4 regions of the Citricoccus sp. NR2 genome follow, and region 1 is predicted to be linked to each of the others. Evidence: riboswitches for the same ligand, from Rfam matches in the RefSeq annotation. Region 1 holds a riboswitch; each other region holds the start of a gene.
What was found. Region 1 has a riboswitch for thiamine pyrophosphate ahead of O1A05_RS05960 (thiamine ABC transporter substrate-binding protein). Riboswitches for the same ligand answer to the same signal wherever they lie in the genome.

Region 1 (3,742 bases):
CCAGTGCCTCGAGCACCGTGGCACCGCCGGCGTACCCGGTCCCGGAGCTGGTGGCCAGCAGCAGGTAATTAGTCACGCTCCACTCGCCAGCAGTACGGAACGAGCGCACCACCAGGGACACCAGGGGCCCGGCGACCAGCAGCACCACGGTGGCCAGGGTGAGGCCCAGGGGCACGACGTCGGCGCGGGTGGGCCGGTGGGTGTGGGACTGTTGCAGCCGCAGCCCGGTGGTGGTGCGCTTCAGTACTACTTGGGTGAGCCCCACCGAGGCGAGCACGAACACGAACTGCAGCACCGAGAACACCGCGGCGGTGCGCAGATCCAGGAACACGTGGGTCTGCCGGTGGATCTCGGTTTCCACGGTGCCCACACCCGGCGCGCCCAGCGAGCGGACGATGCCGTAGGCGGTGGAACAGAACAGGAACACCAACCCCGCGGAGGAGGCGATGGCGGGTCCGAGCGCGGGCAGGGTGACGGTGGTGAACGCGCGCAGCGGGGAGGCGCCCAGGGTGCGCGCGGCATCCACGGTGCGCGGATCCAGCACCTGCCACAGCGCGCCCACCTGGCGCACCACCACCGAGAAGTTGAAGAACACCATCGCGAGAACGACCGCCGCTGTCGTCTGGTCCAGACCCAGGAACTGCAGCGGCCCGCCGGGGCCGAACAGGGCACGGAAGGCCACCCCCACCACCACGGTGGGCAGTACGAACGGGATGGTGGAGATTCCGCGCAGCACCGACTGACCGGGGAACCGGCACCGGTAGAGGATGTAGGCGCCGGGGATGCCCAGCAGCACCGCCCCCGCCGTGCCAGCAACCGCCATGAACAGGGTGTGCCCGATGATCCGCCAGCTGCGCGCACTGCCCAGCACTTCGGCGAACCCGGTGAGGTCGACCCCGTGCTCGCCGAGGAACCCGCGGGTCAGCATGGCTCCGACGGGCCATACGAAGAACACGGCAAGGAACGCCAGCGGGAGTGTTCCCGCCAGCGTCCATGCGAGGGGCCGGCCGATGCGGTGCAGGGTCAGGACTCGTAGAGCTCGGTCCAGGTGGACAGCCAGTCAGCGCGCTGCTCGGCCACCTCGGCGGTGTCCGGCCGGATCGGGTCCTCGGCGAGCTGGGCGTTCTCGGTCCACTCGGTGGGAAGTTCAATACTGTCGTCCACCGGGTACATGTACATCGCCTCCGGCAGCGAGGCCTGGAAGTCCTCGGCGAGCAGGAAGTCGATGAACGCCTGGGCGCCTTCCGGATTCTGCGCGCCCTCGACGACCCCGGCGTATTCGACCTGCGGGGAGCAGGAGTCCTCGATGATGCTGGTGGTGGGCTCATAAGCGGGCGACGACGAGTAGCTCAGCACCAGCGGGGAGGGGCCCTCGCCGCTGGATCCGGAGAACTCCACGTAGTAGGCGTCCGACCAGCCGGAGGCCACGGTCGCACCGCCGTCGAGCAGGTCACTCCAGTAGTTCTCCCATTCGCCGTCGGGGTAGGCGGTGGCGGTGGCCGCAAGGAATGCGAGCCCGGGGGAGGAGGTGTTCGGGTCGATCACGGTGAGCAACTCGGCGTACTCCGGATCACGCAACTGCTCCAGCGAGGTGGGGGCGGCCAGCTCGTTGGTGTTGCGGGCATCGTCCTCGAACCAGGCGTCGTCCACGTTGATGCACACCTGGCCCTGATCGATCGGGGTGAAGTAGCCAGCCGCGTCGCCGTCGGCCAGCAGCTCCTGTGCGGAATCGGGCAGCGCCTCGGAGGAGTATTCAGCCATGACCCCCTCGTCCACTAACGGGGCGGTGGAGTAGTCCTCGATGCCGTACACCCCGTCCACGGTGGGGGAGTCCTTCTGCAGGATCAGCTGGTTCACCAGGGCGCCGGAGTCCCCGGGCGCGGTAGTGACTAGCTCGTAGCCGGTCTGCTCTTCGAACTCGGCGATCTGCTCTTCGGAGATCGCGAACGAGTCGTGGGTCATGATGGTCACGGTGCCGCCGGATCCCCCAGCCTCATCGGAGCCGTTGGAGTCACCAGATCCTCCGGTCAGCGAGCATCCGGCCAGCGCCAGAGTACTGACGACGGCAAGGCCGGAGAGGGTGAGGGTGGTGCGCGTGCGGCGCGAACGGGTTGGGTTGAGCATGGATCCTCCGTCGGTGAAGTGGAGGGGCCGCACGGAGCCCACCGCGTGCGGCAGAATCCGTGCGGGGAGAGAATTCTCGACTTCCTTCGCCGGTGCTAACCGGAAGCAGGTTCGAGGGTCTGCGCTTGCGTCGCGCACTCTCAGCACCAGCGTGGGTGCTCCCCTGTCGAATGTCCATCCAGCATAGCGCCCTCGACGCGTGGTCAGGCATCGGCGATCTCACGTAGGCTGGAAAATCGATGGAACTGCGAAAACCACCAGGTGCCGTGGCCACATGCGTCTTCACAGGAGAGCCATGATTGTCGAGATGACCCTCACCGGGCTCCTCATTCTGCTCACGGTCAACGTGCTGATCAGTCTGGTGCGTGTGGTCCGCGGACCCACCGGGCGCGATCGCCTCACAGGTGTGCTCTTCGCCGGCACGACCGGGGCAGGGATCATGCTGATCGGATCGGTGCTGACAGACCAGCCGGCGCTGCGCGACATCGCTCTGGGCCTGGTAGCCCTAGCCGCCGTGATCGTTGTGGTGCGCCTGGCCGCCGAAACGCAGAGACGGTCCGCTTCATGAGTGTGCTTGCCGATGCGGTGACCGTGCTGGCTGCTCTGGGCGCGGCCGTGTTTTTCACTGCAGGAACCGTGGGTCTGCTCCGCTTCCCCGACCTGAGATCCCGCCTGCACGCGCTCACCAAGGCCGACTCCCTGGGGTTGGGGTTCGCGGCCCTGGCCGTGATGGTCCAAATGGATACGGTGGCGGCGGTGCTGAAGGTCTTGCTTGTCTGGCTGCTCGCGTTGGCAACCGCCGCCACGGCAGCCACTCTGCTCTCACGGGACGACGACGCGTGATTCCGCCCAGTGACGTGAACGCCGTGCACGTGGTGCTGGCCGCCGTCGTGCTCGTCGCGGCCGTGCTCGCCCTCTACGCTCCGCGACGGATGACCGCCGTGGTGCTGTTTCTGGTCTTCGGCGTGCTGCTGAGCGGCTACTGGGCGATGATCGGGGTCCCCGATGTGGCCCTGGCGGAGGCGGTAATCGGCACAGGAGTGACGGGGGCACTCTTCGGCTGGGTGGCCACCCTGCTGCCCGAGACCCCTGGGCGACGCTGGGTAAGCGGGCGGGGTCTGCTCGGCCTGACACTCGGGACAGGCCTGGGAACCGGGCTCGGGGTTGCGCTGGCGCGCATTGTGCCGGTGTCTGAGACAACATCGCCTGCCGCGGAGCCGGGGCTCGGTGCCGAGGTGGAGCGAGCGCTGCCGGCCACCGGGGTGGAGCACGGCATCACCGGGGTGCTGCTGAATCTCCGCTCCTTCGACACCCTGATGGAGATGGTGGTGCTGTTGGTCGCCGTGGTGGTGGCACTGGCCTTCGTCCGCTCGTCCGGGACCGCCTCGAACCCTCAGCCCGTCACCTCGGACAGTGGTGATGCTGGAGTCCTTGAACCTGACGACGACGCACCACTGCTGCGGCTCTTCGTGCGCCTGGTCGCCCCGGTGGCGCTGTTGCTGGCGGCCTGGGTGCTGTTCGCCGGCTCCTCCCAGCCCGGCGGCGCGTTCCAAGCCGGCGCCGCTGGTGCAGCCGTGCTGATCCTGCTGCACGCTTCGCGTTTCCGCGCCATCGCCCC
Region 2 (3,742 bases), 750 kb from region 1:
GAGTTCTCCTCGGTAGACAACCAGCCGCCCACCTTCTCGGCGAGGCGCAGGCTGGAGAGGCGCTCATCCATCACCTCGGATTCCAGGAAATTCTGCTGGAAGAACGATCCTAAAGACTCGCCGAGCTGGTCTTTCTTCCGCGGAATGATGGCGGTGTGCGGGATGGGCAGGCCCATCGGGTGGCGGAACAGAGCGGTGACGGCGAACCAGTCGGCCAGGGCGCCCACCATGCCGCCCTCCGCGCCCGCGCGCACGTACCCCAGCCACGGGTAACGGTCCTCGTAGATGAAGGCGATCACGAAAATCACGGCGAGGACGACGAGGACCGAGGTGGCGACGAGTTTCATCCGCTTCAGGGCGGCGGCGCGCTGCTCATCGGTGACGGCGGCGCCGGAGGCAAGGGCAGGCGCGGGAGAACCCGTGGCGGGCGACGCGGGGGTGAGGGTCATGCGTCCAGGATAGTGGCCGGGCGGGTGTGGGCGCGGGTACGCCCCGGGTCCGGGCGGAGGCTCGGTGATGCAGACATTCCGCCCTATGTTGTGATGCAGGGCACTTTTACCTCACTTTTACCTCACTTTTACCGGCGCAGAGCGAGCTCCACGGTGGCGGCGGCAATGGCTTGCTCCTCATCGGTGGGCGCGACGACGACGGGGATCCGGGACTCTGGCGTGGAAATGGTACGCACCGCATCCGAGCGCTGCGTATTCGCCTCCGCACTGTACTCCACGCCCAGGGCGCCGAGACGATCCAGCACCCGGGCGCGGAACGGTGCGGCGTTCTCCCCAATGCCGGCGGTAAACACGATCGCCTGCGCGCCGTCGACCGCCACATGGTAACCACCGATGTACTTCGCCAGCCGATAAGACGCCACCTGCAACCCGGCCTCGGCCTCCCGGTCGCCGGACTCCGCTGCCTCCAGCACCTGCCGCATATCCGTGTGCCCGGTCATGCCCAGCAGCCCGGATTCCTGGTTCAGCACCCGATCGATCTCCTCCACCGTGTAGCCGTGCGCGCTGCACAGGTGCGCGACGATCGAGGGGTCCAGGTCACCCGATCGGGTGCCCATCACCAGCCCGGCCAGCGGCGTGTATCCCATGGAGGTGTCCACGGAGCGCCCGTCGCGGATCGCCGTCGCCGAGGCACCGTTGCCCAGGTGCAGGATGATCCCGCGGAACTCCTCGCGGGGAATGTTCAGGTGCTCGGCGGTCAGCCCGGTCACCAGGTCGTGGCTGGTGCCGTGGAACCCGTAGCGGCGGATCCCGTAGTCGGTGTACCACGTGGTGGGCACGGCGTACTGCCAGGCCTGCCTCGGCATGGTCTGGTGGAACGAGGTATCGAACACCACCACCTGCGGCAGGTCCGGCCACTGGGCGCTCAGGGCGCGCAGCCCCTGCGCCGCCGGAGGGTTGTGCAGTGGGGCCAACGGGGCCAGCCGGTCGATAGCGCGAATCACTTCGGGCGTCACCAGGGCCGGGGCCGAGAAGCGTTCGCCGCCGTGCACCACCCGGTGGCCCGCGGCGTCGATGCTGCGTCCGTCCAGCACGTCCTCCAGTTCGGCGGCGACGTGCTCGAGGGCCTGGGCGTGGTCGGTGATAGCGGATCCGGGCTGGCCGATGCGTTCGATGAGTCCCTTCCCCACCACCGGTTCTGCCGTATCGACGCCGTCGTCGGTGAGCTCACGCAGCTGGTATTTCAACGACGACGAACCGGAATTGATGACGAGAATCAGCATGGCGCTCCTTGAGGGGGTCGGGCGGACCGGCCGGGCCGGGTGGGTGTCTGGCACCAGTGTAGGGCGGGAAGCGCTGCGCTACACTGGGCCGCGGACACGGGGTGCGCGAAGGGCGCTGAGATCACACCCGTGGAACCTGATCTAGCTCGAACTAGCGAAGGGATGTCCGCATGACTTCCGTTTCTGACCCCGTTTCTGCCCCGGTTTCTGACCCGGGGCTATCGCACCCGGCCCTGCGCGCGGGGGTGGTGGGTAATGGGATCGACAATATCCACGTCTTTCTCCCCGTGACGGCGCTGGCCCCGGCCATGCTGGTGCTCGCCGGCCCCGGGGCCGCAGCCTCCACCGGCGCGCTGATTATGGTGGCCATGCTGCTGGGCCGGCCCCTCGGCGGGATCATTTTCGGTCGGATTTCCGACCGGCTCGGCCGCACCCGCACCACCCGGATCGCCATCGCCGGTACCGCAGCCTGCGCGCTCGCCATCGCGGTGATGCCCACCCACGAGCTACTCGGCCCGGGCACGGTGGCGCTGATTCTGGCGCTGCGGTTTATCGGCGGCATTTTTGTGGCGGGTGAATATTCTGCCGCGATTCCGCTGGCCATGGAGTGGTCGTCGGGGCGGCGTCGCGGACTAATGAGCGGCCTGATTCTGTCGATGGCGCCCTGGGCGCAGGCCACGATTGCGTTTTCGGTGGCGGGGCTGCTCGCGGTGCTCGGCCCGGACCAGTACGCAGCGTGGGGGTGGCGGCTGCTGTTCGGCATCGGTGCCGGACTGTCCATCGGGATGCTGATTTACTACCGCCGTCATGTGGTGGATGCCCCGGTGTTCCACCGCCACGCTCATCAGGTGCGCGCTACGGAGACGGGGAACCAGGGCACGGCGCCGAACACCGGGAGAACCGGGATGCGGGCGCTGCTAATGGGCCGGTGGGCGGGTGCTTTTTGGCAGGTGTTCGTGATGATGACCGGGCTCTGGCTGCTCACCGACACCACGGTGCTGTTGCTCACGGAGCGATTGTCTACCGATTCGGGGCTGAACCCGACGGCGGTGCCCGTGGTGATGGGGCTGGCCTCGGTGGCGCAGGCGATCGTGATGGCGGTGGCCGGGCACCTCTCCACCGGGGTGGGTCGGCGCACCCTGTTCCTGTGCTGGGGCGCGGTGGCAGCCGTGGTCGGGCCGGGACTGTGGTGGCTCACCGTGCACGCTGCATCGTGGGAAATGGCGGCGGCCGGGGCGGCCGTGCTGCAGGTAGTCACCGTGTCGGCGTATGGGCCGGTGGCTGCGTATCTGTCCGAGCGGTTCCCCACTGCGGTGCGCTCCACCGGGTACGGTGCCGGCTACAGTCTCTCGTTGGTGCTGCCGGCGCTGTACCCGTTTTACCTGCCGTGGCTGGAGCCGCTGCTGGGCCGCCACGGATCGGTGATGGCGCTGTTGAGTCTGGGCGGGGTGTTGCTGATGATCGGTGCCGCACTCGGGCCGCGGCTGGGACCGGGCGAGCTGGACGATGATCTCGATGCCGTCGCCTATCGCAGTGCTGGACTGGCTGGACCGGCTGCTCAGCCTTCGCCGCGGATGGCGTCCAGGGGTGAGCCCAGCATCAGCAACACCACGTAGACCACCACCACCGCGGCCAGGGCCACCACACCGCTGAGCACCGGGTGGGTGAGCACGACTCGCATCAATCGGTCATGCCACGTGCGGTCGCGCGGATCCTCGGTGGCGGTGCGCCGCCACGCGCCGTCGAGCAGTCCGCGTCGGGTCAGCCACCGTTCCATGGGCACTGTGGCGTAGGGGACGACGGCGCTGCCGATCGCCAGCACGGATACCTTCGGGCTCCAGCGCAGGTTTTTGGAAACCAGTACCGCGGTGGTCGCATAGGAGAGGAACACGAAACCGTGAATGCCGCCGCCGAGGGTGACCGCGAGGTCCCATCCCAGGCTCGCGCGCAGAATCAGCCCCGCGATCAGCAAGGTCCAGGAGCCCGCCTCGGCGATGGCTAGGGTGCGGA
Region 3 (3,742 bases), 350 kb from region 1:
GAAGAGACCGCGAAGGCCGAGGTGCTGCGGTGGTGGGCCGAACAGCCCGAGCATCCCAGTGCTTCCAAGTCGGCCGACTCGGATGACTGACCTGTCCCGGCTTGTTGAGGTGGTCTTGTGGCCCGCGGCACTCCATGGTGAGCGAGAATCCGAGCAAATTTCGCTGGATCGTTGAGGTCCGACCATGTCCATCGCACTCACCCGCGATCCTTGCCTCTGGCCACCAGAAATCGACGCGACCTATCGGGAATTCGTTGTGGGCTCGCCCTACTGACGAAGCCCGGGCCAGAAGCGAAGTGGGAGCCGGAATCACGGGCTTGTTGCGACTCAACGAAAAGGACACCGCGGCGATGCGCTGTTTTTCCCAGGTGGCCGCGGGGTACCAGTCGTCCGGGCATGATGCAGCGCCGATGCGAGGGCGGACGGCGGTTCGGGCGGCAACGGCATGCGTTCAAGCATGGCCGAGGAGAAAGAGAAAGGGGCCAGCGCTGCGGTCATCTGTGGATAACCGCAACGCCGGCCCCTCGAGATCAGGGCTTCAGCTGGTCAAAGCCTCAGTTCTTCAGGCCTTTAGCGCCTCGGCGGCAGAGGTCGAGGGCCGACCGATGAGGTCCTGCAGATCCGTGCTCTCGGAGTACAGCGCCCCCTGCTCGATGATCGGGTCCATGCTCGCAAACATGGCAGCGACCTCGGACGGCAGGCCGAAGCCTTCCAGGGTGGCCTGGTACTCGGCGACGGTCTGGTTTTCGTAGGTCACTTCCTTGCCCAGAACGTCGCCCACAGCAGCGGCGATTTCCGGGTAGGTGAGCGCGGGCGCACCGGCCAGCTCGTAGACCTTGCCGGCGTGATTTTCACCGGTGACGACGACGGCAGCCGCCTCGGCATAGTCGCGGCGCGCGGCCCCGGACACCTTCGCCGAGCCGGCGGCGCCGAAGAACTTACCGGTAGCCTCGCCCGAAGCCAGAGCGGAGGCGTAGTTCTCCCAGTACCAGCCGTTGCGCAGCCGCGTGTGGTCGATGCCGCTGTCGGCCAGCAGCTGTTCGGTGGCGGCGTGCTCCGGCGCCAGGCCGAGCTCCGAGGTGTCCAGGTTGAGCAGGCTCGTGTAGGCAATGAAGGAAACGTGAGCAGCCTTCGCAGCGTTGATGATGTTGGTGTGCTGAGCTACGCGCTGACCCACCTCGCTGCCTGACACCAAGACGAGGCGATCCACGCCGGACAGGGCGGCGGTGAGGGCTGCTTCGTCTTCGTAGGAAGCTACGCCAAGAGCAATCCCCTGATCAGAGAGGGGCTGCGCTTTCTCAGCAGAGCGGACGACGGCGACCAGGTCGCTCGCGGCCACACCGCGCTGCAGCAGTGATTCGATGATGAGACCACCCAGGTGGCCGGTGGCTCCGGTGACGGCAATGCGCATGATGTTCCTTCTTTCGGTCGGTGCCTGTTGGCGGCGATGGAATCACTGTAGCGCTTACCTAAAGTAAGTGCAACTGAAAAGTCAGCACTAACCATAAGCGTATACTGGAAGGCATGACGTTCGATCCAGATGCCGAAGCAGAAGCGGAAGACTTCGCGCCCGATGTCTTCTCGAGTGCCTGCACTTCCCGCACCGCCTTGCAGCACCTCACCGGTCGCTGGGGATCGCTGATCATGGTGGCGCTGAAGCTCAGCGGCGAACCCATGCGGTTCGGGGAGATTCGGCGCCGGATCGATGGTGTCAGCGAACGAATGCTCTCTCAGACCCTCGGTCAGTTGGAACGCGACGGGATGGTGGTCCGCACCGTGCACAGCACCATTCCCCCGAACGTGGACTACGGTCTGACGCCGCTGGGCGTGAAAGTTGCGGTGCCGCTGGCGGAGCTCACCGCCGTCGTCGAGGCCGAATTGCCCCAGGTGATCGCCGCGCAGCAGGAGTATGACGCTACTGCCCCGCAGAGGTGACGCGGCGGCGGAGCTGACGTAAAGTCGTCAACACCTATACAACGTGACACGGGGTGCCCCTGGTTCGTAACGAATCGGCGGCTGAGAACAGACCCGTTGAACCTGATCCAGATCATGCTGGCGAAGGGATTGTCGATTAATGACGCATGTCCACACCCGTTCCGAGATCCACCTCAACCTGTTTGCTACCGCATGCGGGCATCATGCGGCGGCCTGGCGTGCTCCCGATTCTGCTGTCGAGCGGATCGGGGCCATCGAGTATTGGGAGCAACTGGCCCAGCTGGCCGAGCGCGGCTGCCTCGACGCGTTCTTTCTGGCCGACGGGCAGGCGCTGGGGCCGGGCAGTGCGCCGGTGCGGTACTTCGATCCGCTGACCACGCTGGCGGCGGTGGCCCGGGCGACGGAGCGGATCGGGCTGGTGGCAACGATCTCCTCCACCTTCTGGACGCCGTTCCCGGCAGCGCGGATGCTCGCTAGCCTCGACCACCTCTCGGGTGGGCGCGCGGGGGTGAATGTGGTGACGTCGATGACGGACGCCGAAGCCCGGAATCACGGGATGGACCGCCTGCCGGGGCGCGAACAGCGGTACGCCCGGGCCGAGGAGTTTATCGTGGCCATGCAGGGATTGTGGGACTCCTGGGAGGACGGCGCGGTGCGGGCGGACCGGGACGGAGCCTACCTGGATGCCGCGCGAATTCACCCGGTGGACCACCGGGGACGCTACTTCGAGGTGGCCGGGCCGCTGACGGTGCCGCGTTCACCGCAGGGGCGGCCGGTGGTGCTGCAGGCCGGGGCCTCGGAGCCGGGGCGCGCGCTGGCGGCACGCTACTCGGAGGGGATCTACGCGGTGGCGTGGGATGCGCAGGCGGGCCGACGGTATCGGGCGGATCTGCGACGTCGTGTGGCCGCGGCAGGCCGGAACCCGGACGACGTCGTCGTGATGCCGGGCCTGGTGACCGAGGTAGCCTCCACCGAACGGGAGGCCAGGGCGCGGCGGGCCGAACTGGATGCGCTGCTGCCGGTGGCGGAATCGTTGCGTCAGCTGTCGTTCTTTGTGGGTCAGGATGCCTCCGACTGGGAGCTGGATGCGCCCGTGCCGGAGCTGCCGCCCGTGGAGGAATTCACGGGGCCGGTGGGCCGCTATGCCACGGTGCTGCGGATGATCGAGACCCGGCAGCCCACGGTGCGCGAGTTGTTGGGGTTGCTGGCGGCCGGGGGTGGGCACGCCACGCTGATAGGCACCCCGGAACAGGTGGCTGAGACGATGCTGAACTGGGTGGATTCCGGGGCGGCGGATGGGTTCAACCTGATGCCGCCCACCCTGCCGGGGTCGCTGGAGGACGTGGTGGAGCAGCTGGTGCCGGAACTGCAGCGCCGGGGTCGGTTCCGGCGCGAATACCGGGAGACCACGTTGCGTGAGCGGTGGAGTCGGGAGTGAGGCGGGCCGAGTGAGGGCAGGCTCGGCTCATTTCGGCACATAGGCCTGTCGCCGGATACCCTGGAGAGGTGAACCCCTTGAATTGGAACATGCCGCTGGTCTGGGTATGGCTGGCGCTGTTCTGCATTGTTTTCGCCCGGGCCGGGGCGACCTACGTGGTGGGCCGGCTGGTGCGCCGCGGTGCCGCGCGGTTTGAGCGCGCCGAGAAGTTGCTCGCTTCGCCGTCGTACCTCACGGCCGAAGCCCGGATTAATCGCTGGGGCGCCCCGGTGGTGGCGGTGAGTTTCCTGACGATCGGGTTCCAGACCCTGGCAAACCTCAGCGCGGGCGCCACTCGGATGTCGGCCTGGCGATACCTACCCGCACTGG
Region 4 (3,742 bases), 900 kb from region 1:
TGCCACGGTGGAGCCGAGCACGGGTTCCCCGTTCACCAGGCACTCCCCGGTGAGCTCCAGGGGAACCGAGTGCGGCACCACCCCACGGATCGCGTCCAACAGGGTCGATTTCCCCGCGCCCGATGCGCCCAGCAGCAGCACCTGTTCGCCCGGCGCCACCTTGAAGTCGATGTCGTCGAGCAGCACCCGGTCGCTGCGCGGGTCCACCGCTGTGAAGCCGCGCAGCTCAACCAGAGAGCCCATCGGCTCCACCGAGTTCACCGGTTCCAGCGAGGTCATCGCGCCCGGCCGATCGCGTAGTTGTCCACCACCCCGGTGGCCTTCACCGCGCGAACTAGCACCCAGGCGAGGAGCCCACCCAGGATGATCCCGGACAGGCTGTGAATGCCCAGGCGGATCCCGAAAATTTCCTGGCCCCACCAACCGAAGCGCAACGTGGAGAACCAGAACACGAAGAACGCGCCGCAGAACCCGCTCACGGCGTAGCGGCTGATCCCGAAGCGCCTGTAGCGGCCCAGGGCGAAGGGCAGCTCGGAGCCCAGACCCTGCAACAGTGCGGACACCAGCAGCACCGGACCGACCGGGGAACCAAGAAAAACGAACTCAACGGTTGCGGCCAGAATCTCCGCCAGCACTCCCGACCCGGCTTTCCGGGTGATCGCCACCGCTAGCGGCGCCACCAACAACCAGCCGCCCTGCAGCACGTGCTGGGCCAGGTCACCGGCCGGGCCCATCAGGACCGCCAAACCGTTCCAGGCCTGAACCAGCGCCCAGTAAATGAAGCCGAAGACCACGCCCAGCACCACCAGCATCACCAGGTCCTTGAGCTGCCAGCGCCAGGGACTGTCATAGGGGTTCTTCACGACGACGCCGGAACCGGCCGAGAGGTACCGCTGCTGTGTCTGACTCATCGCGCACCTGCCTCAGCTTGAGCCGGTTCAGCGGCGGCGCTGGGCGAGTCCAGCGAGATGCTCACGTGGCTGACCACATGCGGCACCTGCTCACCCACCCGCCCCCAGGCGTTGACCACCAGCGCCAGCACCTCGGCCAGGTCCCCGCGCAGCACGGTGGCGTAGTGTTCGCTCACGACGTCGATGCCGCTGGATTTTGCCGCGTCGATCGCAGCCATGATGGGCTCCATGTGCGGCAGACCGTCGTCGGCCAGCGGGTACAACGACCAGGCTGCGACGGCGGGTAGTCCGGTGAGTTCCAGGTCGACGTGCGTCTCCGCCGGCACCTCCCCGGGCACCAGCTCACAAGCGGCCTCCCCCGGGCAGCCCCGAGAGAGCAGCAGGTGGCTGGTGAGATGCGCCCGGTTTGAGGCACGGGAGGCGGCAGCGATCAGGGTGGTGGCGTACTCGGCGAGCTGCTGGCCGGCCTCTCCGGAGCGCACTCCCACATAGGTGGAGACCTCACCGGTCTCGATCACCAGGTTCTGGAGGATTCCCCGCTGCTGCGCCGTCGTCGTGGTTTCCTCGAGGGCAGCGAGGATCACGTCGACGAAGGCGTCGGTGTGGGGGTGGATGCTGATGCGCATCCCGATCCCGATCTGCTCGGGGGTGAGGGTCTGGCCAGTCACGGTGGCCGCCTTTCCGACCACCGGAACTCTTCACAGAGCTATCGGACCACTCCCTACGCCAGTACGAACTGGATCAGGTGGATTCGGGTCTGCGGCATCTCCGCACTCTCAGCACCAGTATCGGTGCACCCCGGGGTCTACGATCCTCCACCCTAGTGCCTGCACGACGCGGTTGACCAGCCCCGATGCTAGAGACACCGGGAATCGTCATCGACATCGCGGAGTCGACGGGGCACAATCGGTGAGACGGACACCCCGCGACCAAGGAGCACCATGCGCCAGACCCACCCCGAACCGGCTACCACCGCCGTGGACGCCTTCACCCGGATCCTGGGCACCTCCCACGTGCTCACCTCGACGCGGGCCACCGCCCCGTATGTGAAGGGAAACCGTTTCGGGTCAGGGCAGGTGCTCGCCGTGCTGCGTCCGGGCAACCTGGTCGAGATCTGGCGGGCACTGCAGGTCTGCGTTGACCATGACTTGATTGTGATCCCCCAGGCGGCGAACACCGGGCTGACCGGCGGGTCCGGCCCCGGCGCTCAAGACTATGACCGGGAGATCGTGATCATCTCCACCCTGCGCATCCCGCAGATCCACCTCATTAACGACGCGCGCGAGGCGGTCAGCCTGGCCGGGGCGACCCTGTTCGAGCTGGAGCAGAAACTGGCACCTCTAAGCCGCGAACCGCACTCGGTGATCGGGTCTACCTCTATCGGCGCCTCGGTGATCGGCGGCATCGCCAACAACTCCGGCGGCAGCCAGGTGCGCAAAGGACCGGCGTTCACGGAGCACGCCGTCTTCGCGCGGGTAAACGAGCAGGGCGAGCTCGAACTCACCAACCACTTAGGCATCGATCTTGGCGAGGACCCGGAGCAGATTCTGGACGCGCTACAGCAGGGACGCTGGAACCCCGACGATGTGACCGCCCCTCCGGAGGACACCCGGGCTACCGACTACGCGGAGCATGTGCGGCAGATCGTGCCGAGCCCGGCACGGTTCAACGCCGACCCGACCTTCCTCCATGAGGCATCCGGCAGTGCGGGCAAAATCATGACCTTCGCCGTGCGCACCCGCACCTTCCCGCAGGACGAGCGCACCACCACCTACTACATCGGCACCGACAGCCCCGCCGAGCTCGAGCGACTGCGGCGAACGATCCTCAGCTCGGAGGATCAGCTGCCGATTTCCGGAGAGTACATGGGCCGTGAGGCGTTCGATCTGGCGGCGAAGTACGGCAAAGACACGTTCATGGGCCTGAAGTACGCCGGCAGCCAGCAGGTGCGTCGGCTGTTCGCGCTGAAAAGCTGGGCCAACGGTGTCTTCGCGAAGGTCCCCTTCTTCGGGCCGACGGTCGCCGACACCATCGCTCAGAAAACCTTCGCCCTACTGCCGCAGCAGCTGCCGAAGCGCATGCTCGAGTACCGTGACCGGTTCGAGCATCACCTGGTGATGGTGGTCAGCGGTCAGGACGAGGAGGCCATGACTCGCCTGTTGACCGAATTCTTCGACGACGCCGAGAACCACGGCGGCTACTTCACCTGCACGAGCGACGAGGCACAGAGCGCGATGCTGCTGCGCTTCGGTGCGGCCAGCGCCATGACGCGCTACTTCAACCTGCACCGCAAGGAATCCTCCGAGATGATCACCTTCGACGTCGCTCTGCGCCGTGATGACGACGACTGGCTGGAGGTACTGCCCGAGGAGATCGCCGATCAGCTGTCGGTGAGTTCCTACTATGGGCACTTCTTCTGCCATGTGTTGCATCAGGATCATGTGGCAAAGAAGGGCGTGGACCCGGTGGCACTGAAGAAGAGGATGATGGCGCTACTGGAAGAACGCGGCGCTGCGATTCCGGCCGAGCACAACTACGGTCGGCTCTACGAACTGCCGGACGATCTGGAAGCGCACTTCCGGGAACTGGATCCGACCAACATGTTCAATCCGGGCATCGGCGGCACGTCCCCGCACCGCGACTGGAGCCGGTGAAATCGGCAACGAACCCTGGTGAAATTGACGACGAGAGCCGGGGAAATCGGCAACGAACCCCGGTGAAATCGGCAACGAGGCGGTATAGTTAAGACATGACAACGCCCTTGATCCACCGCAACGTCACCGCTTTAGCCGAAGAAACTCTGGCTGACACCCCCATCACCGTCATCAGCG

Region 2: linked by a shared signal. The riboswitch ahead of O1A05_RS02460 (MFS transporter) and the one ahead of O1A05_RS05960 (thiamine ABC transporter substrate-binding protein) in region 1 are both predicted to bind thiamine pyrophosphate.
Region 3: linked by a shared signal. The riboswitch ahead of O1A05_RS04300 (NtaA/DmoA family FMN-dependent monooxygenase) and the one ahead of O1A05_RS05960 (thiamine ABC transporter substrate-binding protein) in region 1 are both predicted to bind thiamine pyrophosphate.
Region 4: linked by a shared signal. The riboswitch ahead of O1A05_RS01765 (YkoF family thiamine/hydroxymethylpyrimidine-binding protein) and the one ahead of O1A05_RS05960 (thiamine ABC transporter substrate-binding protein) in region 1 are both predicted to bind thiamine pyrophosphate.

Annotation. Positions count from the first base shown of each region.
Region 1 is NZ_CP115154.1:1,276,792-1,280,533, forward strand. Features, by position in the region: gene O1A05_RS05955 (ABC transporter permease) at 1-928, opposite strand, end outside; gene O1A05_RS05960 (thiamine ABC transporter substrate-binding protein) at 1,024-2,124, opposite strand; TPP riboswitch at 2,189-2,299, opposite strand; gene O1A05_RS05965 (hypothetical protein) at 2,420-2,692, shown strand; gene O1A05_RS05970 (cation:proton antiporter) at 2,689-2,967, shown strand; gene O1A05_RS05975 (hydrogenase subunit MbhD domain-containing protein) at 2,964-3,742, shown strand, end outside.
Region 2 is NZ_CP115154.1:524,815-528,556, reverse strand. Features, by position in the region: gene O1A05_RS02470 (DUF445 domain-containing protein) at 1-449, opposite strand, end outside; gene O1A05_RS02465 (acetate/propionate family kinase) at 578-1,732, opposite strand; TPP riboswitch at 1,820-1,912, shown strand; gene O1A05_RS02460 (MFS transporter) at 1,903-3,348, shown strand; gene O1A05_RS02455 (DUF3817 domain-containing protein) at 3,291-3,742, opposite strand, start outside.
Region 3 is NZ_CP115154.1:928,111-931,852, forward strand. Features, by position in the region: gene O1A05_RS04285 (CCA tRNA nucleotidyltransferase) at 1-90, shown strand, start outside; gene O1A05_RS04290 (SDR family oxidoreductase) at 563-1,411, opposite strand; gene O1A05_RS04295 (winged helix-turn-helix transcriptional regulator) at 1,525-1,935, shown strand; TPP riboswitch at 1,975-2,082, shown strand; gene O1A05_RS04300 (NtaA/DmoA family FMN-dependent monooxygenase) at 2,075-3,373, shown strand; gene O1A05_RS04305 (DedA family protein) at 3,442-3,742, shown strand, end outside.
Region 4 is NZ_CP115154.1:376,556-380,297, forward strand. Features, by position in the region: gene O1A05_RS01755 (ABC transporter ATP-binding protein) at 1-279, opposite strand, end outside; gene O1A05_RS01760 (ECF transporter S component) at 276-911, opposite strand; gene O1A05_RS01765 (YkoF family thiamine/hydroxymethylpyrimidine-binding protein) at 908-1,579, opposite strand; TPP riboswitch at 1,612-1,722, opposite strand; gene dld (D-lactate dehydrogenase) at 1,853-3,565, shown strand; gene O1A05_RS01775 (ATP-binding protein) at 3,661-3,742, shown strand, end outside.